Regions from separate parts of the Streptomyces sp. NPDC043812 genome, predicted to be linked through region 4. Evidence: riboswitches for the same ligand, from Rfam matches in the RefSeq annotation. Region 4 holds a riboswitch; each other region holds the start of a gene.
What was found. Region 4 has a riboswitch for cyclic di-AMP ahead of AC067Z_RS07815 (M23 family metallopeptidase). Riboswitches for the same ligand answer to the same signal wherever they lie in the genome.

Region 1: linked by a shared signal. The riboswitch ahead of AC067Z_RS23975 (M23 family metallopeptidase) and the one ahead of AC067Z_RS07815 (M23 family metallopeptidase) in region 4 are both predicted to bind cyclic di-AMP.
Region 2: linked by a shared signal. The riboswitch ahead of AC067Z_RS20020 (M23 family metallopeptidase) and the one ahead of AC067Z_RS07815 (M23 family metallopeptidase) in region 4 are both predicted to bind cyclic di-AMP.
Region 3: linked by a shared signal. The riboswitch ahead of AC067Z_RS04605 (transglycosylase family protein) and the one ahead of AC067Z_RS07815 (M23 family metallopeptidase) in region 4 are both predicted to bind cyclic di-AMP.

What each region holds. Positions count from the first base shown of each region.
Region 1 covers NZ_JBWKCY010000016.1:183,268-191,004, reverse strand. The annotation lists gene lhgO (L-2-hydroxyglutarate oxidase) at 1-280, shown strand, start outside; gene trmB (tRNA (guanosine(46)-N7)-methyltransferase TrmB) at 400-1,191, shown strand; gene AC067Z_RS23985 (PrsW family intramembrane metalloprotease) at 1,251-2,600, shown strand; gene AC067Z_RS23980 (aldo/keto reductase) at 2,614-3,558, opposite strand; gene AC067Z_RS23975 (M23 family metallopeptidase) at 3,727-4,773, opposite strand; cyclic di-AMP (ydaO/yuaA leader) riboswitch at 4,785-4,941, opposite strand; gene AC067Z_RS23970 (PP2C family protein-serine/threonine phosphatase) at 5,203-6,372, opposite strand; tRNA gene AC067Z_RS23965 (tRNA-Met) at 6,569-6,642, opposite strand; gene sigJ (RNA polymerase sigma factor SigJ) at 6,781-7,659, shown strand.
Region 2 covers NZ_JBWKCY010000013.1:14,436-22,172, forward strand. The annotation lists gene AC067Z_RS20000 (ABC transporter permease) at 1-878, opposite strand, end outside; gene AC067Z_RS20005 (sugar ABC transporter ATP-binding protein) at 875-2,407, opposite strand; gene AC067Z_RS20010 (ROK family protein) at 2,573-3,781, shown strand; gene AC067Z_RS20015 (SGNH/GDSL hydrolase family protein) at 3,824-4,615, opposite strand; gene AC067Z_RS20020 (M23 family metallopeptidase) at 4,793-5,743, opposite strand; cyclic di-AMP (ydaO/yuaA leader) riboswitch at 5,746-5,904, opposite strand; gene AC067Z_RS20025 (alpha-galactosidase) at 6,408-7,737, opposite strand, start outside.
Region 3 covers NZ_JBWKCY010000002.1:424,555-432,291, reverse strand. The annotation lists gene AC067Z_RS04625 (Ppx/GppA phosphatase family protein) at 1-472, opposite strand, end outside; gene AC067Z_RS04620 (DUF501 domain-containing protein) at 469-1,005, opposite strand; gene AC067Z_RS04615 (FtsB family cell division protein) at 1,036-1,509, opposite strand; gene eno (phosphopyruvate hydratase) at 1,600-2,886, opposite strand; gene AC067Z_RS04605 (transglycosylase family protein) at 3,159-3,821, opposite strand; cyclic di-AMP (ydaO/yuaA leader) riboswitch at 3,825-3,999, opposite strand; gene AC067Z_RS04600 (transglycosylase family protein) at 4,270-5,214, opposite strand; gene AC067Z_RS04595 (cytochrome P450 family protein) at 5,356-6,600, opposite strand; gene AC067Z_RS04590 (nucleoside triphosphate pyrophosphohydrolase) at 6,597-7,583, opposite strand; gene AC067Z_RS04585 (SurA N-terminal domain-containing protein) at 7,603-7,737, opposite strand, start outside.
Region 4 covers NZ_JBWKCY010000004.1:122,085-129,821, reverse strand. The annotation lists gene AC067Z_RS07835 (DUF5998 family protein) at 1-24, opposite strand, end outside; gene AC067Z_RS07830 (bifunctional acetate--CoA ligase family protein/GNAT family N-acetyltransferase) at 53-3,223, opposite strand; gene AC067Z_RS07825 (HPr family phosphocarrier protein) at 3,395-3,676, shown strand; gene AC067Z_RS07820 (GntR family transcriptional regulator) at 3,865-4,545, opposite strand; gene AC067Z_RS07815 (M23 family metallopeptidase) at 4,737-5,519, opposite strand; cyclic di-AMP (ydaO/yuaA leader) riboswitch at 5,533-5,695, opposite strand; gene AC067Z_RS07810 (M16 family metallopeptidase) at 5,927-7,294, opposite strand; gene AC067Z_RS07805 (M16 family metallopeptidase) at 7,312-7,737, opposite strand, start outside.

The sequences.
Region 1 (7,737 bases), on a different contig from region 4:
CTCACTGTCGAAGCGTGCCTTCACGGACGCGGTGCGCAGACTGCTCCCGGCGGTCACGGAGGACGATCTGCGTCCCGCCCCCGCGGGCGTACGGGCACAGGCAGTGCTGCGCGACGGGACGCTCGCCGACGATTTCCTGATCCGCGAGGCCCCGCGCACCGTCCATGTGCTGAACGCCCCCTCGCCCGCGGCGACGGCCTCGCTCCCGATCGGGCGCGAAGTGGCGCGCCGCGCCCTCGCGGCACTGGCGGAGGACAGGGTCCACCGAAGCGGTGCGTGACCCCTGGCGCGCGGTCCGGCGCCGGCTGGCACCCGCGAGGTGCGGACGCGTGTGCCCCGGGCCGGACAGTCCTGAGGGCCCGATGAGCCCCTGCCACGGGCTCGTAGAATCGACGCACTGTGTCTGAGCTTCGAAACACCACCCCCGACGCCCACCGCCCGATCATCCGTGCCAAGGGCGAGCCCCGCTTCCCCGGCGGCCCCGCCGCCGATCCGGCCGGTTCGCACCACGAGCGGCGGATCCGCAGCTTCCAGCCGCGGCGCAGCCGGGTCACCACCGGGCAGGGCGACGCGCTGCAGCGGCTGTGGCCGCTGTGGGGGCTCGACATCGACGGCCACCGCGTCCTCGATCTCGACGAGATGTTCGGCGGGCTGCCCGTGGTCCTGGAAATCGGGTTCGGGATGGGTGAGGCCACCGCGCAGATGGCCGCGGACGACCCGGAGACCGGCATCCTCGCCGTCGACGTGCACACCCCCGGCCAGGGCAATCTCCTCGGTCTCGCCGAGCGCAGCGGCTTGAGCAACGTCCGGGTGGCCAACGGCGACGCGATCATCCTGCTGCGCGAGATGCTGCCGGCCCGCTCGCTCGACGGGATGCGCGTGTACTTCCCCGACCCGTGGCCGAAGAAGCGGCACCACAAGCGGCGGCTGATCCAGCCGGAGTTCCTCACCCTCGCCGCCCAGCGCATCAAGCCCGGCGCCGTCCTGCACTGCGCGACCGACTGGGAGCCGTACGCGGAGCAGATGCTCGAGGTGCTCACCGCGCACCCGGGCTTCGAGAACACCGTGCCGGACGGCGGCTACGCCCCGCGCCCCGTCTTCCGTCCCCTGACCCGTTTCGAAGGACAGGGTCTCGACAAGGGTCACAAGGTCCACGACCTGCTCTTTCGCCGGGTGCAGCCGGAGGCGTGACCGCGGCAGTGTGCCGTGCACCATCGCCAGTTGTCGGTGGCCCTCGTTAGGGTCGACTGGTGCACGACTCGTCCTGGCAGCATTCGACGGCCCCAGCGCCGCACCCCACGGTGCCGGCGCGCGAGCCGGAGCGGGTCGCCGAGCTGTCCGACGGCGAGCCGGCGCGGGGCCGCGGGCGGTACCGCCCGCGCGCTGCGCGACTGTGGCGCAGCCGGGCGGTCCGTGCGGGAGTGCTGGTCGTGCTGCTCGCGCTGTGCGGTCTGGTGATCCTCGCGCTCGTGAGGGAACAGACCGGCACCCAGGGCTTCCTGGTCGGTCTCGGCCTCGCGACGCTCCCGGTGCCGCTGCTGCTCGCCGCGTTCCGCTGGCTGGACCGGGTGGAGCCCGGTCCGTGGCGGAATCTGCTGTTCGCGTTCTCGTGGGGCGCCTGTGCCGCGGCACTGGTCGCGATCATCGCGAACTCGTTCGCGACCCGCTGGATAGCGACTGCCACCGCCGACCCCGCCTCGGCCGACACCCTCGGCGCGACCGTCGTCGCGCCGGTCGTCGAGGAGAGCGCGAAGGCCGCGGCGATCCTGCTGCTCTTCCTCTTCCGCAGACGGGACTTCACCGGCATCGTCGACGGCGTCGTCGTCGCGGGTTTCACCGCGACGGGCTTCGCCTTCACCGAGAACATCCTCTACCTCGGCAACGCCTTCGGCGAGGACATGGCGTTCGGCTCCTCCGGCCTGGCCTCGGTGACCGCGGCGACCTTCTTCGTCCGCATCGTGATGTCGCCGTTCGCGCATCCGCTGTTCACGGTGCTCACCGGCATCGGCTTCGGGGCCGCCGCCCTGGCCGCACGCCGTCATCGCATCCGGCGCATCGTGCTGCCGCTGCTCGGGCTGGCACTGGCGATGGGCGTCCACGCCCTGTGGAACGGTTCGACCTCGCTGTTCGGCCCGTGGGGCTTCTACGCGGTGTACGCGGCGTTCATGTTGCCTGCCTTCGGGCTGCTGACCTGGCTGACGATCTGGACCCGGCAGCGGGAGCTGCGCACGATATCCACCGAGCTGCCCGCGTACGCGGCGGCGGGATGGCTGTCCGCCGTCGAGCCACGCGCGCTGTCCTCGATGCGGGCCCGCACGATGGCGCGTGACTTCGCCCGGCGCACGTACGGACCGGCAGCGGGCCATGCGGTGTCCGAGTACGAGACGTTCGCGACGTCGCTCGCGTTTCTGCGCCACCGGGCCCACCGCGGCGCGGCGGGCCCGGACTTCGCGGAGCGCGAGCGCGAGTTGCTGCACCACCTGTGGCGGCGCCGGGACGTGGCCGGCCCGGCCCTCGCGTACGCGGCACAGGCGACGGGCGGGGCGGGCATGCCGCCACCGCACCGGGACTACGGCGCCTACAACCCGTACCGCACCTGATCGGCCGCTCGGCTCACTCCGACGCTGCGGTCAACGCGGCCAGTTCCGACGGGGACAGTTCGAGCTCGGCGACGGCGACCAGCGCCGGCAGCTGCTCGACCGTACGGGCGGAGGCGATCGGCGCGGCGACGGTCGGCTGCGCCGCCAGCCAGGCGAGCGCCACGGTCGCGAGCTCGGCGTCGCGCGAGCGGGCGACCTCGTCCAGCACGGAGAGGACCTTCAGACCGCGCTCGGTCCCCAGGTGCTTGCCCGCACCCTGCGCACGCGCGCTGTCCACCGCGGCCCCCGGCCGGTACTTGCCGGTGAGGAAGCCGGACGCGAGCGCGTAGTAGGGGACGGCGGCCAGGCCGGCGCGCGCGGCCGTGCTCTGCAGCTCCCCCTCGTACGTGTCGCGGGAGACCAGGTTGTAGTGCGGCTGCAGGGCCACGTAGCGGGCGAGCCCCTCGCTGTCGGAGAAGTCGAGCGACGCCTGGAGGCGCTCGGCACTCAGATTGGAGGCGGCGATCGCGCGGACCTTGCCGTCCTTCACGAGCTGGTCGAGGGCGGTGATGATCTCCTCGACGGGCACGGACGGGTCGTCGAAGTGGGTGTAGTAGAGGTCGATGTGATCGGTGCCGAGCCGCCTCAGCGACTCCTCGGCCGCGGCCTTGATCGTGGGACCGGACAAACCCTTGTACTGCGGGTGGGCGCCGACCTTCGTCGCGACGACGATCTCGGAGCGGTTGCCGCGCGAGGCGAGCCAGTTGCCGATGACCGTCTCGGACTCGCCGCCCTGGTTGCCGGGCACCCATGCGGAGTAGGAGTCGGCCGTGTCGACGAAGTTGCCGCCGGCGGCTGCGTACGCGTCGAGCACGGCGAACGACTGCGCCTCGTCGGCGGTCCATCCGAAGACGTTGCCACCGAGGGCGAGGGGGAACACGGCGAGGTCGGACGAGCCGAGAGCGCGAAGGGAGGTCATGCGTGGGTCAACGACGAGGCCGCGCACGGCTATTCCGCCGGCCCGGCGTCGGGGCTGTGCACCGGGCCTACGGCGACATGAGGGTGCGCGGTACGGCATCGCCGTACCGCGCAGCCTTCCTGGCAGACCGCCCTCGTCCCGGGAGAGCGATCGGGCGATCGTCGAGGATCAGACGGTGAGGCCCTTGTCCCGCAGCCACGCCATCGGGTCGAGACCCGAGCCGCCGGGGGTGTGCACCTCCATGTGCAGGTGCGGCCCGGTGACGTTGCCGGTCGCACCGACGCGGCCGATGGTGTCGCCGGTGCCGACCTTCTGGCCTGCGCTGGCCGTCATCGACGACAGGTGGGCGTACCAGACCTCGCTGCCGTCCTCGAGTTCGAGGACGATGCGGTAGCCGTACGAACCGGACCAGCCGGCGGACTTGATGGTGCCGCCGTGCACGGCCTTGACCGGGGTGCCCGTCGGGGCGGCGAAGTCCAGGCCGGTGTGCTGGCCGGAGGACCACATGGAACCGGACTCGCCGTACGTCGAGGTGATCGTGTACGAGGACGTGGGCAGGGAGTAGCTCGCGGCAAGCTTGGCGAGCCGCTCCGCCTCCGCCTTGGCGCGCGCTGCCTCCTCGGCCTTGCGCTTCTTCTCGGCAGCCTTCGCCTCGGCGGCGCTCTGCTGCTTCGCCGCGGCGGCGGCGGCCTGCTCGGCAGCCAGCTTCTCGGCGGCGGCCTTCGCCTCGGCGTCCGCCTCGGCCCGCTGCTGCTCGGCCTGCTGGAGGATCCGGGCGCGCAGCGCCTCTCCGGCGCCCGCCTGCTCGCCGTCCGTGGCCGCGGCGCCGTCGGCGACGGTGGTCATCGCGGTGAGCGGCGCGGTGTTGGCGTCGGAGTCGGCGCCCGCGTCGTCGGAGATGAGCGAGCCCACGCCGGGAAGGGACGCGGCGTCGGGGAGGTTGTCCGCGATCGAGTCCGGAAGGGAGATGGAGACCGCCGGCTTGTCCTGCGCGGTGGCTATGCCACCGGCGCCGACCGCGGCGATGACACCGACTCCGAGGACGGTGGAGCTACGGGCGAGTCCGCCACGCTGTTTTGCGACGCGGTGCCGGCCGCGCACCGGACGGATGGATTCCTCGGTGGGATTCCATTCCTCCCACGTCCGCTCCGCAGGATCGTCACCGAAATGACCGGGTGCGAACGGGGCCTCGGGGGCAGGCATGTTGGACGCCACGAAGGCGTACTCCTTTCCTTCCTTCTCGCCTACCGGGTTAGCTGACGGGTTCGGAGCAGGAAGGTCTCCTACGAGCGTCTTCGACCGCGAACAGAGCGGCAAAAGGTGCCCGATTCACCCCAATTGATGGTTCCCCGGTTCCCTTGCGGGATTCGGCGCGTGCGCACGGTGCCGTCTCTTGCGACGACTGGGACGACCGCGCTGCGTTATCGAACGTTAATAGACGCCGGGGCCGGATTCCAAGCTGTTCCGACTGATCGTTAACGACTGTGGCCAGAACTTACCAGGACAGAAGCGTGCGGAATCGGGCGACTTGATCAAACCTCTTCACGGCGATTGCTTCTGACTGTTCGTCAAATGTTATGCGTAGTGGCACCTTGCGACTACGCACCGTGGCGGAACGCCGTCACCCACCCCGCAGGCCCCGACCTATCCGCGCTCCGGGTCCGTCTCCGCCTTCACGACCCGCACCGTGCGCCGCCTGTCCGGCTGCCCCTCGGCGGGCCGGCCGACCGCCAGCAGTGCCATGTCGTCCGTCGTCCCACCACCCGTGTAGCGGCGCACATCGTCGACGAGCGCGTCCAGCAACGCCTCAGGCCCGGGAAAGAGCCGGCCCCGCAACCGTTCGCCCGGGCTGTAGAACGCACCGCCCGCGTCACGCGCCTCGGACAGCCCGTCCGTGTAGAACAGCAGCGTCGATCCGGCGGGCAGCCGGTAGTCCTGAGCCCGGTCCGGCCAGGCCGCCAAGTCGCCCATGCCCAGCGGCAGGGCAGCCGCGGGCGGCTCCAGCATCAGCAGACCGCCGTCGGCGTGCAGCATCAGTGGCTCGGGGTGCCCGCGGTTCACCAGGCGCACCGTGCCGTCCCCGCCTCCGTCGCCCGGCGGGATCTCACCCAGCACGGCGGTGGTGAAGCGCTCCATCGTGTCCGGTTCCTCCTCCCGCAGCGCCTGGTCACGCTTCAGCGCATGCTCCAGACGCTGCGCCACACCCTCGAGCGAGTCCTCCTGCTCGGCCGCCTCCCGGAACGTCCCGATCAGCACGGCGACGGCCGCCACCGCCTCCATCCCCTTGCCGCGTACGTCGCCCACGATCAGCCGCACTCCGAACGGGGTGTCCTGCACGGCGAAGAGATCGCCGCCGATGAACGCGTCCTCCTGCGCCGCCTCGTACCGCGCGGCGATATGCAGTCCGGCGATCCGGTCCGCGGGGGTCGGCAGCACGGCCCGCTGCGCCGCCTCCGCGATGACCCTCGCCGAGGCGAGCCGCTCACTGCCGCGTTGCACCACCCCGTTGATCAGCAGCGCGAGGACGGCGACCGTGAAGACGGTGCTCGTCTCGGTGACCGCGGTGATCTGCCCGATGGTGCCGTTGTACGTGTGCATGCCGCTGACGGCCAGCATGGCCGCGATACCCATCAGCAGCGTCACCGTCCACGACACGATCGGCGCCGCGACCAGCGGGGCGGCCGCGAACAGCGGCACCGCGGTGAAGCGGGACGGGGTCAGCAGATCGAAGACCACACCGCCGACGATCATCGCCGCGGGCAGCACACGGACGAACCACGGCAACCTGTAGCTGCTGCCCTGCTCTCGCCCCACAGGTGATCTCCCGCCGCTCCGCCCGCGGCCACGCACGCTGCCGCGCTTCTCCCATGCTGCGCGCCGTGGCGCCCGGAGGCGACTTGCCACGCCCGCGCGGGCGAAACCCCAGGCCAGGGCTGGCGAGCGAACACGATCGCACATACGACGAAGGCCCGGTGATCGAGAAGATCGATCACCGGGCCTTCGCCTTCAGTAGCGGGGACAGGATTTGAACCTGCGACCTCTGGGTTATGAGCCCAGCGAGCTACCGAGCTGCTCCACCCCGCGTCGGTGAACACAACCTTACGCCATCGGAAGCAAGATCAAATCCACTTTTCGGCCCCGGTCCTCCCGAGCCGGTCACATCGGCGCTCCGCCACGCGTCATAACAGTGAAAACACGAGCAACGAGGGGTGTGGACGGACCATGAACGAACACGAATTCCTGGCGGAGCGTTTCGAGGAGCACCGCGGCCACCTGCGCGCGGTCGCCTACCGGATGCTCGGCTCGCTGAGCGATGCCGACGACGCCGTCCAGGAAGCGTGGCTGCGTCTGAGCCGCTCCGACACCGAACGCGTCGAGAACCTGGGCGGCTGGCTGACCACCGTCGTCGGCCGGGTCTGCCTCGACATGCTCCGCACCCGCGTCTCCCGGCGCGAGGAACCGATGGAGACCCGCATACCCGAGCCGATCGTCAGCGGCGCGGACAGCCTCGACCCGGAACACGAGGTGCTGCTCGCCGACTCGGTCGGCCTCGCACTGCTCGTCGTGCTGGAGACGCTGGCGCCCGCGGAACGGCTCGCGTTCGTGCTGCACGACATGTTCGCCGTGCCGTTCGAAGAGATCGCCCCCGTCGTGGGCCGCACCCCCGCGGCCGCCCGTCAGCTCGCCAGTCGCGCCCGCCGGAGGGTGCAGGGTTCCGCACCCGTCCCGGACGCCGACCTCGGACGGCAGCGCGAGGTGGTCGACGCGTTCCTGACGGCGGCACGCGGCGGGGACTTCGAGGCCCTCGTCGCCCTCCTCGACCCGGACGTCGTGTCCCGCTCGGACGGCGGCACTCTGCTCCCGGGTTCGCTGGTTCGCGGCGCGCAGGCCGTGGCGGGCAAGGCGATCACATTCGCCCGCTTCGCGGAGGCGGCCCTGCCTGCGCTGGTCAACGGAGCGGCCGGGATGGTCTCGACGGCAGGCGGCGTACCGATGTCGGTGATGGCGTTCACGGTCACCGACGGCCGGATCGTCGAGATCAACATCCTCACGGACCCCGAACGCCTCGCCGCGCTGGACCTCACGGTCCTTCAGCCGTGAGAACTCGGCCTGCGCCCGACAGGGCGCAGGCCGAGCGGGAGGCATTTCTGAGGGGGACGGTCTCAGCAGCCGACGGAC
Region 2 (7,737 bases), on a different contig from region 4:
ACGAGGACCCCGCCGAGGGTGCCCGCGACTCCGCCCCTGCCTCCGGCGAGTGCGGTGCCCCCGAGCACCACAGCGGCGATGGATTCGAGGTCGTAGCGGGCTTCGGTACCCGCCCAGGGGGCTCCGGCGCCGAGCCGCGAGGCGAGGAACAGTGCGGCGGCGCCGACGCACAGGGAGCACAGGACGTGCGCGGTGACGACGGTGCGGCGGGTGCGGACACCGGAGAGCCGGGCCGCGTGCTCGTCGCCGCCGGTCGCGTACATATGGTGGCCGAGCCGCGTTCTGCGGGTGATCAGCCACATGAGTGCGGCGACAGCCGCGAGCAGGAACAGCGATACGGGGACGGGGCCGATGCGGTCGTAGCCGAGGTGCTGGAAGGATGCCGGGACCTTGCCGGCAGGTCCTGTGTAGTTGTCCTCGATCCAGCCGCGGAGGATGAAGGCGACTCCGAGGGTGGCGATGAAGGCGTTCACCTTCAGTCCGGTGACGACGAGCCCGTTCGCGAGGCCGACGGCTGCCGAGAGCGCGACGACGGCGAGGACGGCGGTGACGACTCCGCTGCTCTGCATGGTCTCGGCGGCGACGAGCGTGCCGAGGCTGATGAGGTAGGCGACGGAGAGGTCGAGGGAGCCGGTCAGGATGACGGCGGACTGCCCGACGGCCACCAGGCCGAGTGCGACACAGTTCTGAAGGATCGTCACGATGTTCGTGAGGCTGAGCAGGTCACCTCCGCGTATGCCGACGACGGCCCAGCCGAGGAGGGTGACGGCGGCGGCCGCCGCCCAGATACCGACGGCGGGATCGGCGAGCCGGGAGCGGGCCGCGCCGCGTAAGGACGTCCCGGGCCGCGGGCCGGTGGCCGTGGTGAGCGCGTTCACGGGGTCTCCCTCGTGGTGTGGGGGTCGTCCGTCGGATGTGTCCCACCGGTCGCGAGCCGCATGATGTCCTCCTCGCCCGTTCCGGCGGGGAGTTCACCGGCGAGGCGGCCCTCGGACATGACGAGGATGCGGTCGCTCATGCCGATCAGTTCCGGCAGTTCGGAGGAGATGATCAGCACGGCGAGGCCGTTGCGGGCCAGTTCGCGGACGAGTGTGTGGATCGCGGCCTTGGCGCCCACGTCGACGCCGCGGGTGGGCTCGTCGAAGAGCAGGACCCGAGGGCGGGCGGCGAGCCATTTGGCGATGACGACCTTCTGTTGGTTGCCGCCGGACAGGTACTGCGCCTGCTGGTCCTCACCCCGCGCGTGGAGCCGGACCCGTTCGAGGAGTTCGGTGAGCGAGCGGGCGGCGGGCGGGCGTCCGCGGGCGGGGACCGCACGGGTGACGAGAAGCGCGTTGTCGCGCACGGACTGGTGGAGGGCGAGTCCCTCCGTCTTGCGGTCCTCGGTGACGAGGGCGATGCCGGCGCGGATGGCCTGGCGCGGGTTGTCGGGGCGCAGGGGTCTGCCGCCGACGGCCATCGTGCCCTCGGTGAAGGGTGCTGCGCCGAACAGGGCGCGGGCGAGTGAGGTGCGGCCGGAGCCCTGGAGGCCGGCGACACCGACGACCTCACCGGCGTGGAGTGTCAGATCGATGCCGCAGATCCGGGAGTTGGCGCCTCCTCGCACGGTGAGCCGTTCCTCGCCCCTTTCTCCGGCTCGCGCGCGGGGCGGGTAGTAGGCGGTGAGTTCGCGGCCGACCATGGCGCGGACCACCTCGTCGGGGTCGGTCTCGTCCGTGCGCAGGGTGGTGACGCGGCGGCCGTCCTTGAGCACGGTGATCCGCCGGGACAGGTCGAAGACCTCGCCGAGTCGGTGGGAGATGTACAGGATGCCGAGCCCGCGGGCGGTGAGCCGCCGGATCAGCGCGGAGAGCCGTTCCACCTCGTGATCGGCGAGCGGCGCGGTCGGCTCGTCCATGACGAGCACGCGTACGGCGCCGGCGGAGGGTGCGTCGGCGGCACGAGGCGTGAGCGCCTTGACGATCTCGACGGTCTGCTGCCGTGCCACGGACAGGTCGCGCACGGCCGTGCGCGGTGTGATGCCGGTTTCGTCGAGTTCGGCGAGGAGTTCCTCGGTGCGGCGTTCCATGGCGGCCCGGTCGACGAGGCCGCGGCGGGTGGGTTCGCGGCCGAGGAACACGTTCTCGGCGACAGTCCGGTGCGGCAGGAGTGCGAACTCCTGGTGGATGATGCCGATTCCGGCGGCCTGCGCCTGGGACGGGTGGGTGAAGGTGTGCCGGGTTCCGTCGATGGTGACGGAACCGGCGTCGGGGACGTACTCCCCCGCGAGGATCTTCATCAGGGTGGATTTTCCGGCTCCGTTCTCGCCCACCAGGGCGTGCACTTCACCGGCCTCGAGGTCGAGTCCCACGTCGTGCAGGACCCGGACTCCCAGAAAGCTCTTTGACACGCCGTTCATCGTCAGCATCGACTGGCTCCTCGGCAGCGGTCTGCTGAGCAATATCCAGACGCCTCATATGACTGTCAATAGCCCAAGTAACGTTCGTTCTCGGCCCGTTGGTGCAGACTTACGCCGACTGTCGAACAACTCACGCCTTGTGAGCAGCGGAAGTCGTTGCCTATGGTTGCTGCCATGCCTTCGCCTCTCCCGCCCTTGGCTGTGAGCACCTCTCCCGCCTCGCACTCGGCCGGCGAGGTGCTGTCGCTGATCCGTTCCGGCTCGGCCGCGACGCGGGCGGACATCGCACGGATCACCGGGCTCGCCCGCTCCACGGTCTCGCAGCGGGTGGACGCGCTCGTCGCCCACGGATTCGTGGACGAGGACAACGCGGACGGCGGATCCACCGGTGGCCGGCCGCCCCGAAGGCTCCAACTGCGTACCAGGGAACACGCGGTGGCCGGTGTCGATCTCGGCGCCTCGCACTGCCGGGTGGCGCTGATGGACATCGGCGGCACGATGCTGGCGACGCAGGAGGACCCGCTGTCGATCGGTGACGGGCCCGATTCGGTGCTGCGTCACGTGGAACGCACCCTGCAGGCGCTGTTGAAGGAGGCGGGCCGCGAGCCGGCGATGCTGCGCTCGATCGGTGTGGGGGTGCCGGGTCCCGTCGAGTTCTCGACGGGACGTCCGGTGGATCCGCCGATCATGCCCGGCTGGCACCAGTATCCGATCCCGGAGTTCTTCGCGGCGCGATTCGGTGTACGGGCCCTGGTCGACAACGACGTGAACGTGATGGCCCTGGGCGAGCACCGCCGTTCGTTCCCCGACACCCGATTCCTGCTCTACCTCAAGATCGGTACCGGCATCGGCTGCGGAATCGTCGCCGACGGCAGACTGCATCGGGGTGCGCAGGGATGCGCGGGCGACATCGGGCACATTCGCGTCGGCGAGCGGGACGAACCCTGCCGCTGCGGCAACAGCGGCTGTCTGGAGGCGATCGCGGGCGGCGCGGCGCTCGCCGCGCAGCTGTCCGCCCTCGGCCTGGACGCGGTTTCCGGCAGCGATGTGGTGAGGCTGGTGAAGTCCGGCAACCGGGACGCGGTGCGGATGGTGCGCGAGGCGGGCCGCGCGGTCGGCGAGGTGCTGGCCGGCCTGGTGAACTTCTTCAACCCGGAGACCGTGGTGGCGGGTGGCGCTCTGGCAGCCGTGCACGACCAGCTGCTGGCGGGGGTGCGGGAGGCGGTCTACCGCCGCTCGCATCCGCTGGCGACGCAGGCGCTGCGGATCGAGCCGAGCCGTACGGGCGAGAACGCGGCGGCTGTCGGGGCCGGGATCCTCGCCATCGAGCATGCGCTCTCCCCGTCCGAGGTCGACCGGCAGCTCGCCGGTTCCACGGCCTGAGCCCCGGGACGCGGAACGCCCCGGGGCCTGCGGCTCACGGCCTCAGAGCGGCAGGAGGTCCGGGCGCTTGGCCTCCACATGGTCGCCGGAGCTCTCGCCGCGCAGCCGTCGGCCGATCCAGGGCACCAGGTACTCGCGCGCCCAGTTGATGTCGTCGCGGCGTACCTCGAGCGCCCCACGCGGCGGCAGGAACGGCCACGGCTGGTCGGGGTCGGCCGGGATGTCGAGTCCCAGCACCTGGGCGGCCCGCAGCGCGACGCGGGTGTGACCCTCCGGTGACAGATGCAGCCGGTCGGCGTCCCAGGCGCGCCGGTCCTGCACGGACTTCAGCGACCAGAGGTCCAGGACGGGACAGCCGTAGCGGTCGGCGATGGCCCGCACATGGGCGGTGTACGTGGCGATCTTCCCGCGCAGATGGCGCAGGACGGGTACGTCACGGGTGTCGAATCCGGTGGTGACCATGACGGTGCCGACGGCGTCGGTGAGGTCGGCGACGGCCCGCTCGAAGCGCTCCGCCACGTCGTCGGGGTCGGAGCCCGGACGGATGATGTCGTTGCCGCCGGCACAGAACGACACGAGGTCGGGGGCGAGTTGCTTGGCCCTCGGGACCTGCTCCGCCACGATCTGGTCGAGGAGCCGGCCGCGTACGGCGAGGTTGGCGTACCTGAAGGTGTTTTCCGGTGCGAGGTCGTCGAGCAGGACCGCGAAACGGTCCGCCCAGCCGACGAACGTCCCGTCGGGACCGGGGTCTCCTACGCCCTCGGTGAAGCTGTCACCGATCGCTGCGTACGACCCGAATGCGCCGATGTTCTCTGTTCTCGAATCGTCTGCCACAGGAGCACATCTTTCCTTTACGGATGTGACCTACGCGACCGTAAGGAGGGGTTGACGGGAGGTGATCTTTACCACCAGTCGAGTTTCCACCAACCCGGAATACGCGGAATCCCTCGCTCCGCCGCCGGACGGAACGAGGGACGAGCGTCGGCCCGCCCAACGGCGGGCCGTAAGTACTCAGATGGAGACGCCGTGCTGACGCAGGTACGCCATCGGGTCGATGTCCGAGCCGTAGCCCGAGCCGGTACGGATCTCGAAGTGCAGGTGCGGGCCAGTCGAGTTGCCGGTCGAACCGGAGAGCCCGATCTGCTGGCCGCCGCTCACACTCTGCCCGCCGGAGACGGACAGGGAGGAGAGGTGGGCGTACTGCGAGTAGGTGCCGTCCGTGTGCTGGATGACGACCTCGTTGCCGTACGAGCCGCTCCAGCCGGCCGAGACGACGGTGCCGGGGCCGACGGAGTTGACGGTGGTGCCGGTGGCGGCGACGAAGTCGACACCGGTGTGGTAACCGCTGGACCACATGGAGCCGGACTGGTGGTACGGCGTGGAGATGCCCGCGCCGGCGATCGGCACCGTGAAGCCGGCGGCCGACGTCTTGCTCTCGGGCTTCTCCGCGGGCTTCTCGGCAGGAGCCTGGGGAGCGGCGGGCTTCTCGGCAGGCGCCTCGGGAGCGGCGGGCCGGACGGAGTCACGCGAGGACCGGGACTGCGACTCGGTGCGGGGCTCCGGGTCGCTCTTGGCCTTCGACTTCGCACCGATGGTCAGCTCGAGGCCGGGGTGGATCAGCGCCGGGTCGGCACCGATGGCGCGACGGTTGTCGTTGAACAGCTGCTTCCAGCCGCCGCGGACGTCCTGCTCCTCCGCGATCTTCGACAGATAGTCGCCGGGGACGACCGTGTAGGTCTTCGGCGCCTTCTTCGCGGCCTCGACGGCCGGAGCGGCGGCGAAGGAGGCCGGGGCGGCGGTGGCCTTCTCGGGCGCGGCGGCGGGGGCCGGGCCGGTCGCGGCATTGGCGCCGGTGGCGCCGAGCAGCGGCAGTGCGATGGCGGCGCCACCCGTACCGGCGACGACGAAGCCGCGGGTGATGGGGTTGGCCTTGGGACGGCGGTGCTTGCCCTTACCAGGCATGGCGCATTCCTCTCCGGCGCCGGCGAGGTGAGCTGTCGGGTTCGAGCTGGAGATGCCCGTTCGCGCTTGTTGCGCGAATTAACCCCAAGCCGTCCGATTTTTCCGGATACGGCGTACTACCTGGTTCCCCCGCTCCTGCCACACGTGGGTGGGTTCGAAGTCCGGTCGGCGGCAGGATTAGGCGGTCCGTCCGGATTGGTCGTGACCGTAGGCGAGCCGGGCACGCGCAAACAAGCGGCAGATTTCGCCGGGGATTGTCGGCTCGGAATAAAGCAAGGATTCCCCGTCACCCTCCGTGGACAAGGGATCTTCAATTCCCTGCTCCGCAACGGAATTGAGGCACCGAACCCCGGTACGTTCCGTCACGAATATGATCCTGCTCACCTGCCGGATCCCATCTCCCTTGCAGACGGGGCACGTTATATCGAATGACCCAATTCGGACAGAAGCAGCAAATGATTACCTAAGCCCGCACTTATCCATCAAGTGTTGTCGACAACGCCCGACTTCGTCCCCGCCGGACTCCGGGCCCGAGTGACGCGGGTCACTCGCCACCCCCACCCCTCGCCTGTGTCGTTCGCCGTGAAATCCCATCCAACGGCACACCGTGCGCGGGCAGCGAATTCGGCAGCCACCTTTTCCGTGAACGGAATTGAGGCGTCCGTCACGCCTTCCTGAGCCTGATCACGTTTGCATCCAGATCGCCGGTCAGCCCGGTGTGGAGTCCGTGATGGATCAGCACGGCACCTCGGTGGACCTTCCCGCTGTCCAGGCAGAGGTAGGCGGCGCGCGGGTCGATCCCGCGCAGTCTGACGGGCGGCGGCCGCTCGCCGTAGTGCTGAGCCTGAAGTGTCACAAGGACGACGATGTCGTCATCGCGGACATATTGGACAGCGCTGAGCCCGCCGTCCGGATCACGCAGCCGGTACAGCTCGCCGTGCTGCACCACCGGCCTGATCTCCTTGTAGAGCCGGACCCAGCCGCGGGCCTCGGTCAGCTCCGCCTCGCTCCAGTCCGTGAGATCGCCGCCGACACCCAGCACCCCCGCCATGGCACTGACGAAACGGAAGCGCAGACTGCTGCGCCGACCGTTCAGCTGGACATTGGGGCTGTCGGTGACCCAGGCGGCCATGACCCGCGCCGGGTGCAGCTGGCTGAAGCCGTGCTGGATGGCGAGCCGGTCCAGCGGGTCGGTGTTGTCGGAGGTCCACACCTGGTCGGTGCGACTGAGCACGCCCAGGTCGATCCGGCCGCCGCCGCCCGAGCAGGACTCGAAGGCGACACCCGGGTGCGCCGCCCGAAGACGGTCGAGCAGCGCGTACAGGGCATGCACATGCTCGACCCACAACTTCTGCGGGTAGGGCTCCCCCGGCCAGCCCGCATCGGTGAAGCAGCGGTTGAAGTCCCACTTCACATAGTCGACGGGAGCAGCGGAGAGCAGGCCGTCGAGCTGCTCCCACAGATACGCCTGCACATCGCTGCGCGCGAGATTCAGCACCAGCTGATTGCGCAGTTCGGTACGCGTGCGGCCGAGATGGTGCTGCACCCAGTCGGGATGCGCGCGGTAGAGATCGCTGTCGGCGTTGACCATCTCCGGCTCGACCCAGATGCCGAACTGCATACCGAGGGCGTGCACTTCGTCGGCCAGCGGCTTCAGCCCGTGCGGGAAGCGGTCCGGGTTGGGTGTCCAGTCACCGAGCCCCGCCCGGTCGCTCGTCCGGGCCCCGAACCAGGCGTCGTCCACGACGAACAGTTCGACACCCATCGCGGCGGCCCGCACGGCGAGTGCCCGCTGCTGCTCCTCCGAGATGTCGAACCCGGTGGCTTCCCAGGAGTTGTAGAGCACGGGCCGGTCCTGCCGGGCACCCGGGATCACATGCGCCAGCTGCCAGGCGTGCCAGGCGTGGCTCGCGCCGCCGAAGCCGCCCTCGCTCCACAGTCCGGCGAACACGGGCGAGGTGTAGCTCTCGCCGGGAGCGAGCCGCAGCAGCCCG
Region 3 (7,737 bases), on a different contig from region 4:
CGGCGCGGGAGTGCTCCTCGCCCACGACGAACTCGGTCGAGCCGCCGCCGATGTCGACGACGAGATACGGCGTGGCCAGGTCGGTGCGCCCGGCCAGCGACTTCGTGGCACCGGTGAAGGAGAACTCGGCCTCCTGGTCGCCGGTGATGACCTCCGGTTCCACACCGAGGATGTCGAGGACGCCCCGGACGAACTCGTCGCGGTTCTCGGCGTCGCGGGATGCCGAGGTGGCGACGAAGCGGACGGTCTCCGCGCCCAGCTCCTTGATCACGGCGGCGTACTCGCGGCAGGCCGCGAACGTGCGCTCCAGCGCCTCGGGGGCGAGGCGACCGGTGCGGTCGACACCCTGGCCGAGCCGCACGATGATCATGCGTCGGTCGAGGTCGGTCAGCCGGCCCGACTCCGGGTCGACATCGGCGACGAGCAGCCGGATGGAGTTGGTGCCGCAGTCGATGGCGGCGACGCGGGTCACGCCTCTTCCCCCTCGGTGAGGCAGCCGGTCACGCACGGGCCCTTGCGCCACCACTCGGGCAGCATGGCGATCGCCTCGTCGCCGAGCGGGTTCACCCCGGGGCCGGCCGCGAGCGAGTGGCCGACCAGGACGTGCAGGCACTTGACCCGGTCGGGCATGCCGCCCGCGCTGGGGAAGCCCTGGAGAACCTCGATCGCGTCACGGCGGGCGATGTAGTCCTCGTGCGCGGCGCGGTAGGCGGCGGCGAGCTCCGGGTCGGTGGCCAGGCGCTCGGTCATCTCCTTCATGACGCCGTTCGCCTCCAGCGTGCCGATCGCGGACGCGGCACGCGGGCAGCTCAGGTAGTACAGCGTCGGGAACGGCGTACCGTCCGGCAACCGCGGTGCCGTCTCGACGACATCGGGCTGTCCGCACGGGCAGCGGTGCGCGATCGCGCGCAGCCCGCGCGGGGGCCGGCCGAGCTGCTCCTTGAACGCGGCGATGTCCGCGTCGGTCGGCTCGGTGTGCTCGGTGGTGGGAGGAGGGGTTTCCATGCCTGCCTAGTTCAGTGCTGTGCGATGGGTCTACTTGCGGTCGGCGTTGTCCACGCCGTTCCACACGTTCGAGTACCAGGGCCGGTCGGCGGCGCCGTCGTCCTCGCGGCGTTCCTGCACGGCCTCGGGGTCGATCACCGTGTAACCGGTCTCGCCCGGGACCACGTAGTGCAGATGCTCACGGGCCAGCCGGCGGATGTACATGTCGTCCTGGAGCCGCGCCTTCTCGTCCCGGAGCTGCTCGACCTGCGCCCGGGCCTCGCGCGTGAGGCGTTCCTGCTCGGCGATGTCCGCGCGCTGGGAGACGTACTGCCGCATCGGGTAGGCGAGGGCGACGACCAGGGAGCAGACGACCAGTGCCAGGAAGGCCGCCCGGCCGGTGAGCCGGGAGCGGCGGGCCTGGCGGCGGTTCTGGGAGCGGTAGACCCGGGCAGCGGTCTGCTCACCGAGCAGCCGCAGCCGGGTCGCGGTGGAGAACCGGTCCGCGTCCGGCCTGCGCGCCATGGTCTCGCCTCCCCTTCACACGCCTACGTCCCCGGACACGGTACGGGACCGAGGCCGGGGACGTAGGGACGACAGGGCGTCAGCCCGTGATCAGCCCTTGAAGCGCGGGAAGGCGGAGCGGCCCGCGTACACCGCCGCGTCGTCGAGGATCTCCTCGATGCGCAGCAGCTGGTTGTACTTGGCGACGCGCTCGGAGCGGGCCGGGGCACCGGTCTTGATCTGGCCGCAGTTGGTGGCGACGGCCAGGTCGGCGATGGTGACGTCCTCGGTCTCACCGGAGCGGTGGGACATCATGCACTTGAAGCCGTTGCGCTGGGCCAGCTCGACGGCGTCCAGGGTCTCGGTCAGCGAACCGATCTGGTTGACCTTGACGAGCAGGGCGTTGGCGGCGCCGTCCTCGATGCCGCGGGCCAGACGCTCGGGGTTGGTGACGAACAGGTCGTCGCCGACGAGCTGCACCTTGGTGCCGAGCTTCTCGGTGATGGTCTGCCAGCCGGCCCAGTCGTCCTCGAACAGCGGGTCCTCGATGGAGACCAGCGGGTAGGCGTCGACGAGCTCCGCGTAGTACTCGGTCATCTCGGCGGCCGAGCGGGACTTGCCCTCGAACTCGTACGAGCCGTCCTTGTAGAACTCGGACGCGGCGACGTCGAGCGCCAGCGCGATGTCCTTGCCGGGGGCGTAGCCGGCCTCCTTGATGGCCTCGAGGATGAGGTCCAGGGCGGCGCGGTTGGAGTCGAGGTTCGGCGCGAAGCCGCCCTCGTCGCCGAGACCGGTGGACAGGCCCTTCTGCTTCAGCACCTTCTTGAGGGTGTGGTAGACCTCGGCGCCCCAGCGCAGGGCCTCGGAGAAGGACTCCGCGCCGATCGGCGCGATCATGAACTCCTGGATGTCCACGTTGGAGTCGGCGTGCGAGCCGCCGTTCAGGATGTTCATCATCGGAACGGGCAGCAGGTGCGCGTTCGGGCCGCCGAGGTAGCGGAAGAGCGGCAGGTCGGAGGCCTCGGAGGCGGCGTGCGCGACGGCGAGGGAGACGCCGAGGATGGCGTTGGCGCCGAGCGAGGACTTGTCGGGCGTGGCGTCCAGGTCGAACATCGCCTGGTCGATCAGGCGCTGCTCGGTGGCGTCGTAGCCGACGAGCTCCGGGCCGATCTGCTCGATGACGGCGAGGACGGCCTTCTCCACGCCCTTGCCGAGGTAGCGGTTCTGGTCACCGTCGCGGAGCTCGAGGGCCTCGAACGCACCGGTGGAGGCGCCGGACGGAACTGCAGCACGACCCGTGCTGCCGTCGTCGAGGCCAACCTCGACCTCGACCGTGGGGTTGCCTCGGGAGTCCAGGATTTCCCGGGCTACGACGACGTCGATGGACGGCACGAGCATCTCCTTCTGGGATGTGACGCGAGAAAAGTGCAGAGGTCTGCTTGGCCTTGCGCCAAGAGCCTAACCGCCTCGGGGGCAAAGGCCGGCCGATGCCCGCCCCGTGGGACGAAAAAGGGCGTGAACACTGAGCGCGGGGGACAAAACACCCGGAAGCTACTCGTAGGTAACGCCTTGAACGCCGAAACCCCGGCCCGGCGCGCACGGGGGAACGCGGGCCGGACCGGGGTGCTCGGGGGTCCTGTCCGCGCTGCGGAGCGCGGACAGGAGGCGGGTCAGCGCAGGTGGAGCTGCTGGCCCGGGTGGATCACATCGGCGTCCTCGACGATGTTCTTGTTCAGCTCGAACAGCTTCTCCCAGCCGCCCTTGACCTTCTCGGCCGTGGCGATGCTGCTCAGGGTGTCGCCGGCCTTGACCTTGTACTCGCCGTCGCCCTTCTTGAAGGACTTGGCCTTGGCGGCGGGCTTGGCGGCCTTCTTGGCCGGGGCCTCGGCGCGCTCGGAGCGCGTGGTCGGGGCCTCGGCGCGCTTCGGCTGCGCAGGCTGGGCCGGAGCGGCGTCGTTGGCGGCGTTGGACAGGCCGACGCCGCAGCTCGGCCAGGCACCCTTGCCCTGGCCGGCGAGGACCTTCTCGGCGACGGCTATCTGCTGGGACTTGGAGGCCTGGTCGGCGGACGCGGCGTACGCGGTGCCGCCGTACGCGGCCCAGGTGGAGGCGGAGAACTGCAGGCCGCCGTAGTAGCCGTTGCCGGTGTTGATGGACCAGTTGCCGCCGGACTCGCACTGCGCGACCGAGTCCCACTCGGAGGTGGTGGCGGCGGAGGCGGAGGTGGCGGCGAGCATGGGGGCGGCGATGGCGGCACCGGTGACGCCGGCGAGCGTGGCGATACGGACGGCCCTTGACGCGCGGCGGTGCTTGGCCTTGCTGGAACGCAGCATGGAGCTTCTCCTCACCGACGCCTACGAGGTGAGCTGTCGGGTTCGGGCCATGTGAGTTGCCCGGCCACGCGTCTGGCGCATGGCTTCACCCCGAGCCGTTCCTCGGTCGCTCACCTTCAACGACCGGGACCGGCGCTTACCTTGGGTCCCCCGCTCCTGCCTTCGGCGCACTGAGCGACGAGTGTTCCCCCCGACCGACGGCAGGATTCGGCGTGACGGTCGACGGTGCCCGCGGTGGCGAGCGGTTCCGACCGTAAACACACGGCTCCCCGATGTTCAAAGCTGAACATCGGGGAGAAATCGCCCAATCCGCCCCGGCAATCAGGGGCGTTTACGCAGGTCGTGACCGTCTTGGCCGAATTTGCTGGCTGAAACCTGTTAGTTGCCGCAAAGAGACCCTTGTCTCACTGGAACAGAACGGACAAACGACCGCGAACCACCGCGTGAACTACGGCTGATTCAGGCCGAGATCGAGACTCTGACCGGGGACGATGAGGTCGGGGTCGTCCCCGACGGTCTCCTGGTTCGCCTCGTAGAGGGCGGTCCAGCCTCCCGGCAGCTCGCGCTCGTCCGCGATGCCCCACAGGTTGTCGCCGGGCTGGACGGTGTAGCTGCCGTCCCCGGCCTCCGCCGCCCCGTCGCGTACCGATGCGTCACCCCGTGAGGCATGACGACCGCTTTCGCGACCCTCGTCCGAATTGCCCGCTTCGCTCTCGTCCTTGGCGGCCTCGCCACGATGCTTGCCGCTGCCGTCCGCGGGAGCGGTTTCCTCGCTGTTGTCCGGAGTGCCCGATTCAGCCGGTTCATCAGATGTGTCCGGGGATGCCGACGCGTCGGCGTCCCTCGGCTGCGAGCCGTCGTCCCCGGAGGAGTCGGCCGACCCGGAGGGCCGCGACGTGTCGGACCCGGACGCGGAGTCCTCCGCGCCCTCCCCGGCGGACGGTGCGGCGCTCGCGCCGGACTCGGGCAGCAGCAGGTCGCCCGGCTCCATGCCGGGGTCCACGCCGGTGTCGGCGCCGTCGTCCGTCAGGCCCGCGATCGTCGCGCAGCCGGGCCACGCCTCCGGCCCCTGCGCCTCGAGCACCTTCTCCGCGACGGCGATCTGCTGCGAACGGCTCGCGAGATCGGCGCTCACCGCGTACGAGGTGCCGCCGAATTCCTCCCAGGTCTCCTGCGCGAACTGCAGTCCGCCGTAGTAGCCGTTACCGAAGTCGGCGCTCCATGCGCCACCGGTCTCGCACTCGGCGACACGGTCCCAGGCGGCGGAGTCCGCGGCGGAAGCGGAACCCGCGCCGAGGAGCGGGATCGCGATGGCCGAGCCGGTCACCCCTGCCGCGACGACGATGGCCGGAGCCTGACGGGGTCGGCGGTGCCGTCCGTTCCCGGAGCGCATGAGAATGCCTTTCGCGTGACTACTGAGGACTGAGCGGCCTGCTGACGCCTGCCGAGTCGACGGTGAACGTAGCCGCATTCGAACGTGAGTCACAAGTCGATGCAGCGGAGATCACGTGAAAGTCACGAACTTGATCCACCGTCAGATTTTGGCGGGTGTGAACTCAACGGGCAGAGTGCGCAATCCGCGCATGATGAGACCCCCACGCCACCGCAAATCGGCTGGATCGCCCGCAAGCCGCAAGTCGGGCATTCTCCTGAGCAGGGTCGCGAGCGCGGTCTGTCCTTCGAGCCGGGCGAGCGGCGCGCCGAGGCAGTAGTGGATGCCGTGGCCGTAGCCCAGATGCTGGTTGTCGCGCCGGGCGAGGTCGAGAGTGTCCGGTTCGCCGAAGCGCTCCGGGTCGCGGTCCGCGGCGGCGAGCACGACGAGTACGGGATCTCCCGCGGCGATCCGCTGCCCGCCGACCGTCAGCTCCTCGGTCGCGAACCGCCAGGTCGCGAGCTCGACGGGCCCGTCGTAGCGCAGCAGTTCCTCGACCCCGGTCTCCAGCAGCGCGCTCTCGCCGGCGGCGAGCGAAGCCTGCAGCCGCTCGCGCTGTGCGGGGTTGCGCAGCAGCGCGTAGACGCCGTTGCCGATGAGGTTCACGGTCGTCTCGAAGCCGGCGAAGAGAAGGATGAACGCCATCGCGGCGGCCTCGTTCTCGGTGAGGTGCTCGCCGTGGTCGGACGCCTTGATGAGCCCGGAGATGAGGTCGTCCCCCGGCTCCTCGCGCTTGCGATGGATCAGTTCGGCGAGATATCCCCGCATCTTCTTCACGGACCGGGCGACCCCGCCGCGCGGCCCGCCGCCGTGACGGATCATCATCCCCGCCCAGTCGCGGAAGTCGTCCTGGTCCTCGCGCGGGACGCCGAGCATGTCGCAGATCGCGTAGATGGGGAGCGGGAACGCGAACTCGTGGATGAGGTCCGCCTCCCCCTTCTCCACGAAGCCGTCGATGAGCCGGTCCGTCAGCTCCTGCACCCGCGGAGCGAACTCGGCGACGCGGCGCGGGGTGAACGCCTTGGACACGAGCCGCCGCAGCCGGGTGTGGTCCGGCGGGTCGATGTTGAGCAGATGCGTCATCAGCTCGGCCTTGCGCTCACCGGGGATGCCCGTCTTGCCCTTGGCGTGCGCGGGCTCGTCGTGATGCGCGGGATTCTTGGACAGCCGCTGGTCGGCGAGCGCCTCCCGCGCGTCCGCGTACCGGGTCACCAGCCATGCATCGACCCCGCTCGGGAGCGTGGTCCGGTGCACGGGCGAGTGCTCGCGCAGCCAGGCGTAGGCGGGATAGGGGTCGGTGGCGAACTCCCAGGTGAAGAGTTCGGGCGCGGTGTTCGGGTCGTTCACCCCTCGACGGTATCCGGGGCGCCCGGTCCCTCCGTCGCGCGGATCGCGTCACGGTACGCACGGGCCGCCGCCCGCAGCGCGGCCTCCGGGTCGACGCCGCCCGCCTCCGCCCGTACGGCGAGGGCCAGGAGCTCGTAACCGATGTCCTCCCCGGCGGGCAGGTCCACCCGCAGGCCTGCCGTGCGCACACGGGACGCCAGCTTGGCCGCGAGCGCGAGACCGGGCTGGCCGAGCGGGACGCCGTCGGTCACCGAGTCGCGCTGCTTCTCGATCGCCTTGGTGCGCAGCCAGTGCGCCTTGACGTCCTCCGGTGTCTCGGCGGTCTCGTCGCCGAAGACGTGCGGATGGCGGTGGATCAGCTTCTCGACGATCGTGGCCGCCACGTCGTCGACGGAGAACGGCCCGTCGGCGTCCTCCTCCGCGATACGCGCATGGAACACGACCTGGAGGAGCACGTCGCCGAGCTCCTCGCGCAGCTCGTCACGGTCGCCGTCCTCGATGGCCTCGACGAGTTCGTACGCCTCCTCGATGCCGTACTTGGCAAGCCCCTTGTGCGTCTGCTGCGAGGACCAGGGGCATTCGCGGCGGATGCGGTCCATGACCTCGACGAGGTCGAGCAGCCGCGCCCCGGGCAGGTCGTACGAGCCGGGGAGCAGCTCCAGGTCCGGCATCCGCAGGCGACCCGAGCCGCCGAGGCGGGCCAGGCCGTCGGTCAGGGGCTGCTCGCCGCTGCCGGAGGTGAGGACGACCACGGTCCGGCCTCCCGCGCAGGCGTCGACGACCTCCTCGGCGGTCGGCGCGGAGTGCTCCACGTCGATCCCCGCCTCGCGCAGATACGGCAGCTGGGGGTGCGCCGCGTCGGCGCACAGCACCCGGTCCGCGGCGTGCAGGGTCTGCCACGCCGGCCAGGACAGGAGTCCGGGCGCCACGCGGTGGCTGGCGGTGAGCAGGACGATGCGTCCGGCTTCGACAGGTTCGTTCACCCGTCGAACCTACCCCGGCTCACGCACCGGTCTCGACGGGCTCCGACTCCTTCGTCACCTGGGTGATCCAGGGGGCCTTGTAGGCGCCGAGCTCCAGCTTGGCGTCGTCCCAGGCGCCGTAGCGCGGGTTCACGTCGATGCGCAGCGCCTTCGC
Region 4 (7,737 bases):
ACCGGTCTTCGCCATGCGGTCCATCCTACGGGGCCGCGGGGGTCCCGAGCGCTCAGTAGCTGGGGAGCCGACGGGGTCCCAGGTCGCTGCGCGCGGGCGGCGGAGCGAGGCGTACGGAGGCGTCGAGCACACAGAGGCCGTGCTGGGCGACGACCACCGGTTCGAGACCGACCGAGACCACCTCCGGGTGGTCGTCGACGAGCCGTGACACGCGCAGCAGCAGCTCCTCGAGAGCGGCGGTGTCCACGGGCGCGGAGCCGCGCCAGCCGAACAGCAGGGGCGCGGTGCGGATGCCCCGGATGAGCTCGGCCGCGTCACGGTCGGTGGCCGGGACGAGGCGGTGTGCGGTGTCGCCGAGCAGCTCGGAGGGCGCACCGGCCAGCCCGAAGGAGAGGACGGCGCCCGCGGCGGGGTCGATGGTGGCGCGTACGACGGTGTCCACGCCGCGCGGCACCATGGTCTGCACGACGGGCTGCAGCTCGGCGGACTTGCCGAGCGTCTCGGTCAACTCGTGGTAGGCCTGGCGCAGTTGGGTCTCGTCCGCCAGATCCAGCCGGACGCCGCCGAGGTCGGCTCGGTGGCGGAGGTGGGGCGCGGTGGTCTTGAGGGCGACGGGGTAGCCGAGGCGGGCGGCGGCATGGACCGCGGAGTCGGGGTCGGAAGCAGGCAGGGCGGGCCGCACATGGATCCCGTAGCGGCCCAGCAGCTCGTGGGCGTCGGCGTTGCCGAGGGTGAAGCCGCGGGTGTCCGTCTCCCTGCCGAGCAGCCGCTCGATCTGCCCGGCGGCGCCGCTCTCGTCGATGTCGTCGTACTGGGGGACCTTGCCGGGCTCGGCGGCCTGACGACGCCACTGGGCGTACCCGACGGCCTCGGCAAGGGCCCGCACGGCCCGCTCGGCGGCGGGATAGGCGGGGATGCGCGTTTCGCGTGCGGGGGCGGCGCCGCTTCCGCCCTCCGGGCCGGGCGCGCCGACGCCCCTGTCGTGGCCGGGCGCCCCGGGCACTGCCGGGGCCACGGCGCGCGGGCGGCCGACTGCGCCCGGCGCCTCGAAGGAGGCCGCGGCGCGCGGACGGCCGAGCGGGCCGCCTGCTCCGCCAGGGGCTGTCCCTGGGGCGGAGCCGGTGCCCGCCGATGCGTCGGCCGCCGGTACAGCGGGTGCCCCGGCGCCGGGCCGGCCGGTCCTGACGGGCCCGGCAGGCGTTGCGGTCACGGCATGCGGGGGGCCGTCCGTGCCCGGCGCCTCGCCGGGCCGGGTGCCGGGCGATGCGCCGACCGCACCGGTGCCGACGGCCGGGACGGGCGCGTCGGCGGAGGTCGAGGCCGCAGAAACTCCGGCCGGGGACGCAGCGGCGCGTGCCGGGGCCGTGCTCGACGCCGCGGCCAGGGCGTCCGCCAGCGCACCCATCTCCACGTGGACCACCGCCACCGGCTTCGCCGGGCTCGTGGCCGACGCGTCGCGCAGCGCCGCGGCCAGGACCTCGCCGTCGCCCGACTCCGTGACGCCGTTCTCGCCGACCCACGGGATCGCCGTGACGACGACGGCGTCGCACGCGTCGTCCTCCAGTGCCTCGGTGAGCGCGGCGCGGAAGTCCGCAGGGGCGGCCGCCGTCGTCAGATCGCGCGGCGGGAGCGGGCGCAGCCCCTCCGCCAGGCAGGCGTCGTACGTGAGGAGGCCGAGGGACTCGGAGTTGCCGAGGATGGCGACCCGCGGCCCCGCGGGCAGGGGCTGACCCGCCAGGAGGAGACCCGCGTCGACGAGTTCGGTGACCGTGTCGACGCGGATCACGCCCGCCTGGCGCAGCAGCGCGCCGACGGTGGCCTCCGGGATACGGGTCACCGGCACCGCGTGCCCGGGCGGCGTGCTGCCGCTGTGCCGCGCGCCCTTCACGACGACGACCGGTTTGACCGCCGCTGTGCGCCGGGCGAGCCGGGTGAACTTGCGGGGGTTGCCGATGGACTCCAGGTAGAGCAGGACGACATCCGTGCCGGGGTCCTCGTACCAGTACTGGAGGAAGTCGTTGCCCGACACGTCCGCTCGGTTGCCCGAGGAGATGAACGTCGAGAGTCCCGCGCCGCGTCGGTGCAGTCCGGACAGCAGGGCGATGCCGATCGCGCCGGACTGGGTGAACAGGCCGATGCGGCCGGCGGCCGGGGACTCGGGGGCGAGAGAGGCGTTGAGCCGGACGGTGTCGGCCGTGTTGATGATCCCGAAGGCGTTCGGCCCGATGATCCGCATCCCGTACGAGCGGGCCTGCCGCACCAGTTCGCGCTGGCGTTCGCGGCCGCCCGCGCCGCTCTCCGCGTAGCCGGCGGTCAGCACGACCAGCCCCTGGACGCCGTGCTCACCGCAGTCGGCGACGGCCGCGGGCACGTGCTCCGCGGGCACGGCGACGATGGCGAGGTCGACCGGCTCCCCGATCTCGCCGACAGAGCGGACGGCCGGCACGCCGTCCAGCTCGCCGGCTCCCTCGGGGAACGCGCGGTTGACCGCGTACACCCGGCCGGTGAACCCGGCACCGAGCAGATTACGCAGGGCGGTGCGGCCGACGCCGCCGGGCTGCCGGCCGGTTCCCACGACGGCGACCGAGCCCGGCGCGAGAAGCCGCTGGACCGAGCGGGCCTCGGCGCGCTGTTCGCGGCCGCGCTGCACGGCGAGGGACTCCGCGGTCGGTTCGAGGTCGAGCGTCAGATGGACCGAGCCGTCCTCGAAGCTGCGCTTCTGGGTGTAGCCGGCGTCCCGGAACACCTTGATCATTTTGTTGTTGGCGGGCAGCACCTCCGCCGCGAACCGCCGGATGCCGCGCTCCCGTGCGACGGCCGCGATGTGTTCCAGCAGTGCGGAGGCGACTCCGCGCCCCTGGTGGGCGTCCTGGACCAGGAAGGCGACCTCGGCCTCGTCGGCCGGAGCGCTCGCCGGCCTGCCCTGGGCGTTGATCCGGTCGTACCGGACCGTGGCGATGAACTCCCCGCCGACGGTGACGGCGAGCCCGACCCGGTCCACGTAGTCATGGTGGGTGAAACGGTGCACGTCCTTGGCGGACAACCGGGGATAGGGCGCGAAGAAGCGGTAGTACTTCGACTCGTCGGAGACCTGCTCGTAGAAGCTGACCAGACGGTCCGCGTCCTCGGTGGTGATGGGCCGGATGCGTGCGGTGCCACCGTCGCGCAGCACGACGTCTGCTTCCCAGTGATCAGGGTAGGCGTGCTCCGACGAGGTCTGCATGCGAGCAGCGTACGGCGGATGCACGGGTCGCGTGGGTGGTTGCGCACGGGCACGCTGGGAGGGCCGTTCGGCGGTGCGGCCGCAGGCAGGGCCGTCGGCGGAGCACCCGCCAACGCATGAGAGACTGGTCTAGACAACCATTAGGACCTGCAAGACCTGAAGGGCAACACCATGGCTGAGCGTCGCGTCAATGTCGGCTGGGCCGAGGGCCTTCACGCCCGCCCCGCGTCCATCTTCGTCCGTGCCGCGACCGCCTCCGGTGTCCCGGTGACGATCGCCAAGGCCGACGGCAACCCCGTCAACGCCGCCTCCATGCTGGCCGTGCTCGGCCTGGGCGCGCAGGGCGGCGAGGAGATCGTGCTCGCCTCCGACGCGGACGGCGCCGATGTCGCGCTGGACCGTCTGGCGAAGCTGGTGGCCGAGGGTCTGGACGAGCTCCCCGAGACCGTCTGATCCGCAGTATCGCGACAAAGCCGCGGCGTTCCTTCCGGAGCGCCGCGGCTTTGTCGTCCCCCACCGGCTCCCCCGCCGGCTTTTCCCTCACGGGCAGCACGAATTCGGGCACTCAATTCCGCCGACCCAATTCCGGTGACGAAAAATGGCCGCCACCGAATACCACACCTTTGTATACGGCTCGATTGTTAATTGCGGAGGCTCGCGATGTTTACGGGATGTTGCGAAGTCCTCACCCGCTCCGCCCGGCGTCGCAGACGGTGCTCCCCCGCAGCCCTTTCCGCATGCAGCGCGGTGAGCGTCCGGGCCCGTTCCACGTCGCCCCGCGCCACGGCGTCCACGATGGCGCCGTGCTCCGCCCAGGACTCGACGGGTGCGGCAGGCTGCTCGACCGAGTACATCCACGCGATCTTGTGGCGCAGCTGGATCAGCAGGGCCGTCAGCCCCGGGCTGCCGCACGCCTGCGCGAGCGTCTCGTGGAACCAGGAGCCGAGGGAACGCAGGTCCTCGCCCTGCCCGCGGCGCGCACGCTCCTGACCGAGCCTCACCAGGCCGCGCAGCACCTTGAGATGCGCCTCGGTGCGCCGCTGTGCCGCGCGGGCGGCACCGAGCGGCTCCAGCAGCATGCGGATCTCCAGCAGGTCGGCCGCCTCCTGCTCGGTGGGCTCGGCGACATGTGCGCCGGCGTGGCGGCGGGTGACGACGAACCCCTCCGACTCCAGGGTGCGCAGCGCCTCGCGCACCGGGACGCGGGAGACGCCGTAGCGGCGTGCGAGGTGCTCCTCGGTCAGCCGGCTGCCGCGTTCGAATACGCCGGAGACGATGTCGTCGCGGATCGCTGTGCATACAGAGTGCGCGGGAATGCGCATGACCGAACCTCCGCTTTGATCCGCGCGAAACGCAGCCGATTGACTCGTGTCCGGTGACTCTATTCCAGTCCGCTGGATTTTCCGATGGCCGACCGGAATCCATGCATATCCTTTGGCCGGAAATGGCAGGGCGCGACACAAACGCCGAGGGCCCCCGGCTCGTGCCGGGGGCCCTCGGGGAGATGCTCGGGTCAGACGCTGACGCCGCGGGCGCGGAGGTAGGCGACCGGGTTGATGTCGGAGCCGTACTCCGCGGTGGTGCGGGCCTCGAAGTGCAGGTGAGGTCCGGTCGAGTTGCCGGTCGAGCCGGACAGGCCGATCTGCTGGCCGGGGGTGACCTGCTGGCCGACCGAGACGCCGATGGACGACAGGTGGCCGTACTGCGTGTAGGTACCGTCGTTCATCCGGATGACGATGTTGTTGCCGTACGCGCCGCCCCAGCCGGCCTCGACCACGGTGCCGGAGCCGACGGCGACGACCGAACTGCCGGACGCGGCGCGGAAGTCGACGCCCGAGTGGCTGCCGGAGGACCACAGGGCGCCGCCGGTCTGGTAGCCGGTGGTCACGAAGGAGCCGGCGATCGGGAGCCGGAAGGAGTTCAGGCGCTTGCGCTCGGCCTCACGGGCGGCGCGCGCCTTGGCCTCGCGAATCTCCTTGGCGCGCGCTTCGGCCTTGCGCTTCGCCTCGGCCTCGGCCTTCGCCTTCGCCTTCGCCTTGGCGGCGGCCTCGGCGGCCTCCTGCTTCTGGGCGGCGGCCTGGTCGGCGATCTCGTCGGCGATGGATCCCATGGAGACGATCTGCGTCAGCCCGGTGTCCTCGACGGACGGGGCTTCGGCTTCGGCGGCGAGCGCCGGGGAGGCGAGGGTTCCGATGACGCCGGTGGTGGCAAGGGCCGCGACGCCCGCGATCTTCGCGCTCCTGCGCGTCAGGCGGCTCGGGGCACGATGCTTCCCGGTGGCACGGGTGAACGCCATGAAGTGGCTGGTCCTTTCCTTCCTTCTCGCCTACCGGGTTAGCTGACGGGTTCGGAGCAGGAAGGTCTCCTACGGACTCCTCCGCACACGGCGAAGGCGTCCGATTCACCCCAGGGACTGCGTGGGTCCCCGGCTCCCCAGGCTCGCGCCTGACGGGGACTCGGCGATGGCTGTCCGATGCCGCGGGCGCGGCGGGATCTTGGCGGACAGCCGCACCGACGCTAGGCAGCTCATCCGTCAATCACCAAACGGACAGCCCCTTTTGTAGCGCATGCCACAGGGCGTACACGTCGCTTCCGCAAGGAAACGGACAAACAGCGGAACCCCGGCAAATACCTCGAAGCCAGGGTTCCGCTTGCTTGCACAACATCCGTTTTGTGCTGTTTGCCGAAGAAGGGTGCTTTCAATCAGCCGGTGACGACGGTCACTTCACCGATGCCGAGCGCCTTGATCGGCTCCTCGATCTGCGAGGCGTCACCGACCAGCACCGTGACCAGCCGGTCCACCGGGAACGCGTTCACGGCCGCGGCGGTCGCCTCCACCGTGCCGGTCTGCGCCAGGCGGGCGTAGAGGTGGGCCTGGTAGTCGTCCGGGAGGGACTGCTCCACCTGGTCGGCCAGCGTCGCGGCTACGGAGGCCGCCGTCTCGTACTTCAGCGGCGCCACGCCCACCAGATTCTGGACGGCCACATCGCGCTCGGCGTCGGTGAGGCCCTCCGCCGCCAGGGTGCGCAGCACCTTCCACAGGTCGTCGAGCGCCGGACCGGTGTTCGGCGTGTCCACGGAGCCGCTGATGGCGAGCATCGCGGCGCCCGAACCGTCCGGGGCCGAGAGCAGCACCTGACCGAAGGCGCGCACACCGTAGGTGTAGCCCTTCTCCTCCCGCAGGACGCGGTCCAGCCGGGAGGTCAGCGTGCCGCCGAGGCAGTACGTACCGAGAACCTGAGCCGGCCAGACGCTGTCGTGGCGGTCGCCGCCGATACGGCCGAGGAGCAGCTGCGTCTGCACGGCACCGGGCCGGTCGACGATGACCACACGGCCGGTGTCGTCGGCGGTGACCGGCGGCACCGGGCGGGGCGCGGCCTTGTCACCCGTCCAGGCGCCCAGGGTGCCGGCGAGAACGTCGTCGACGTCGATGCCGGTCAGGTCGCCGACGATCACGGCGGTCGACGTGGCGGGGCGGACATGCGTCTCGTAGAAGGCACGCACGGCAGCGGAGTCGATCCGGGCGACGGTCTCCTCGGTGCCCTGCCGCGGTCGCGAGACCCGCAGGGAGGACGGGAAGAGCTCCTGGGAGAGCTGCTTGGCCGCCCTGCGGGCGGGGTTGGCCATCTCGTGCGGGATCTCGTCGAGGCGGTTGCGGACCAGCCGGTCGACCTCGTTGTCCGCGAACGCCGGGGCGACCAGGGCCTCGGCGAGCAGCCCGAGCGCCTTGGTCAGCCGGGAGGCCGGGACCTCCAGGGACACCCGGACGCCGGGGTGGTCGGCCATGGCGTCGAGAGTGGCTCCGCAGCGCTCGAGCTCGGCGGCGAACTCCTCAGCGCTGTGCTTGTCGGTGCCCTCCGACAGGGCACGCGCCATGATCGTGGCGACGCCGTCGAGCCCCTCGGGCTCGGCGTCCAGCGGCGCGCCGAGGATGATCTCCACGGCCACGACCTGCTGACCGGGGCGGTCGCAGCGCAGGACCGTCAGGCCGTTGTCCAGCGTGCCGCGCTCGGGGGCGGGGAAGGCCCAGGGCCGGGCGGTGCCGGCGGTGGGCTGCGGGTGGAAGTCCATGGTCACGGCAGCGTCGCTCACTGGTCCGCCCCCTCGTGCTCGTCGTTCTCTGCGGTCTCGTCGTCGGCGGAGACGGGCTCGTAGACCAGCACGGCCCGGTTCTGCGGGTGCAGCCTGGCCTTGGCGACCGCCTGCACCTCGTCGGCGGTGACGTCCAGGACCCGCTGCACGGCGGTCAGCGCCAGCTGCGGGTCGCCGAACAGGACCGCGAAGCGGCACAGTTCGTCGGCCCGGCCGGCCACGGTGCCGAGCCGGTCGAGCCACTCGCGCTCCAACTGGGCCTGTGCGCGCTCCATCTCCCCGGGCGTCGGGCCCTCGGCGGCGAACCGCGCGAGCTCCTCGTCGACCGCGGCCTCGATCTGCGGAACCTCGACCCCGCCGGAGGTCTTGACGTCCAGCCAGCCGAGCGAAGGCGCGCCGGCCAGCCGCAGGAGGCCGAACCC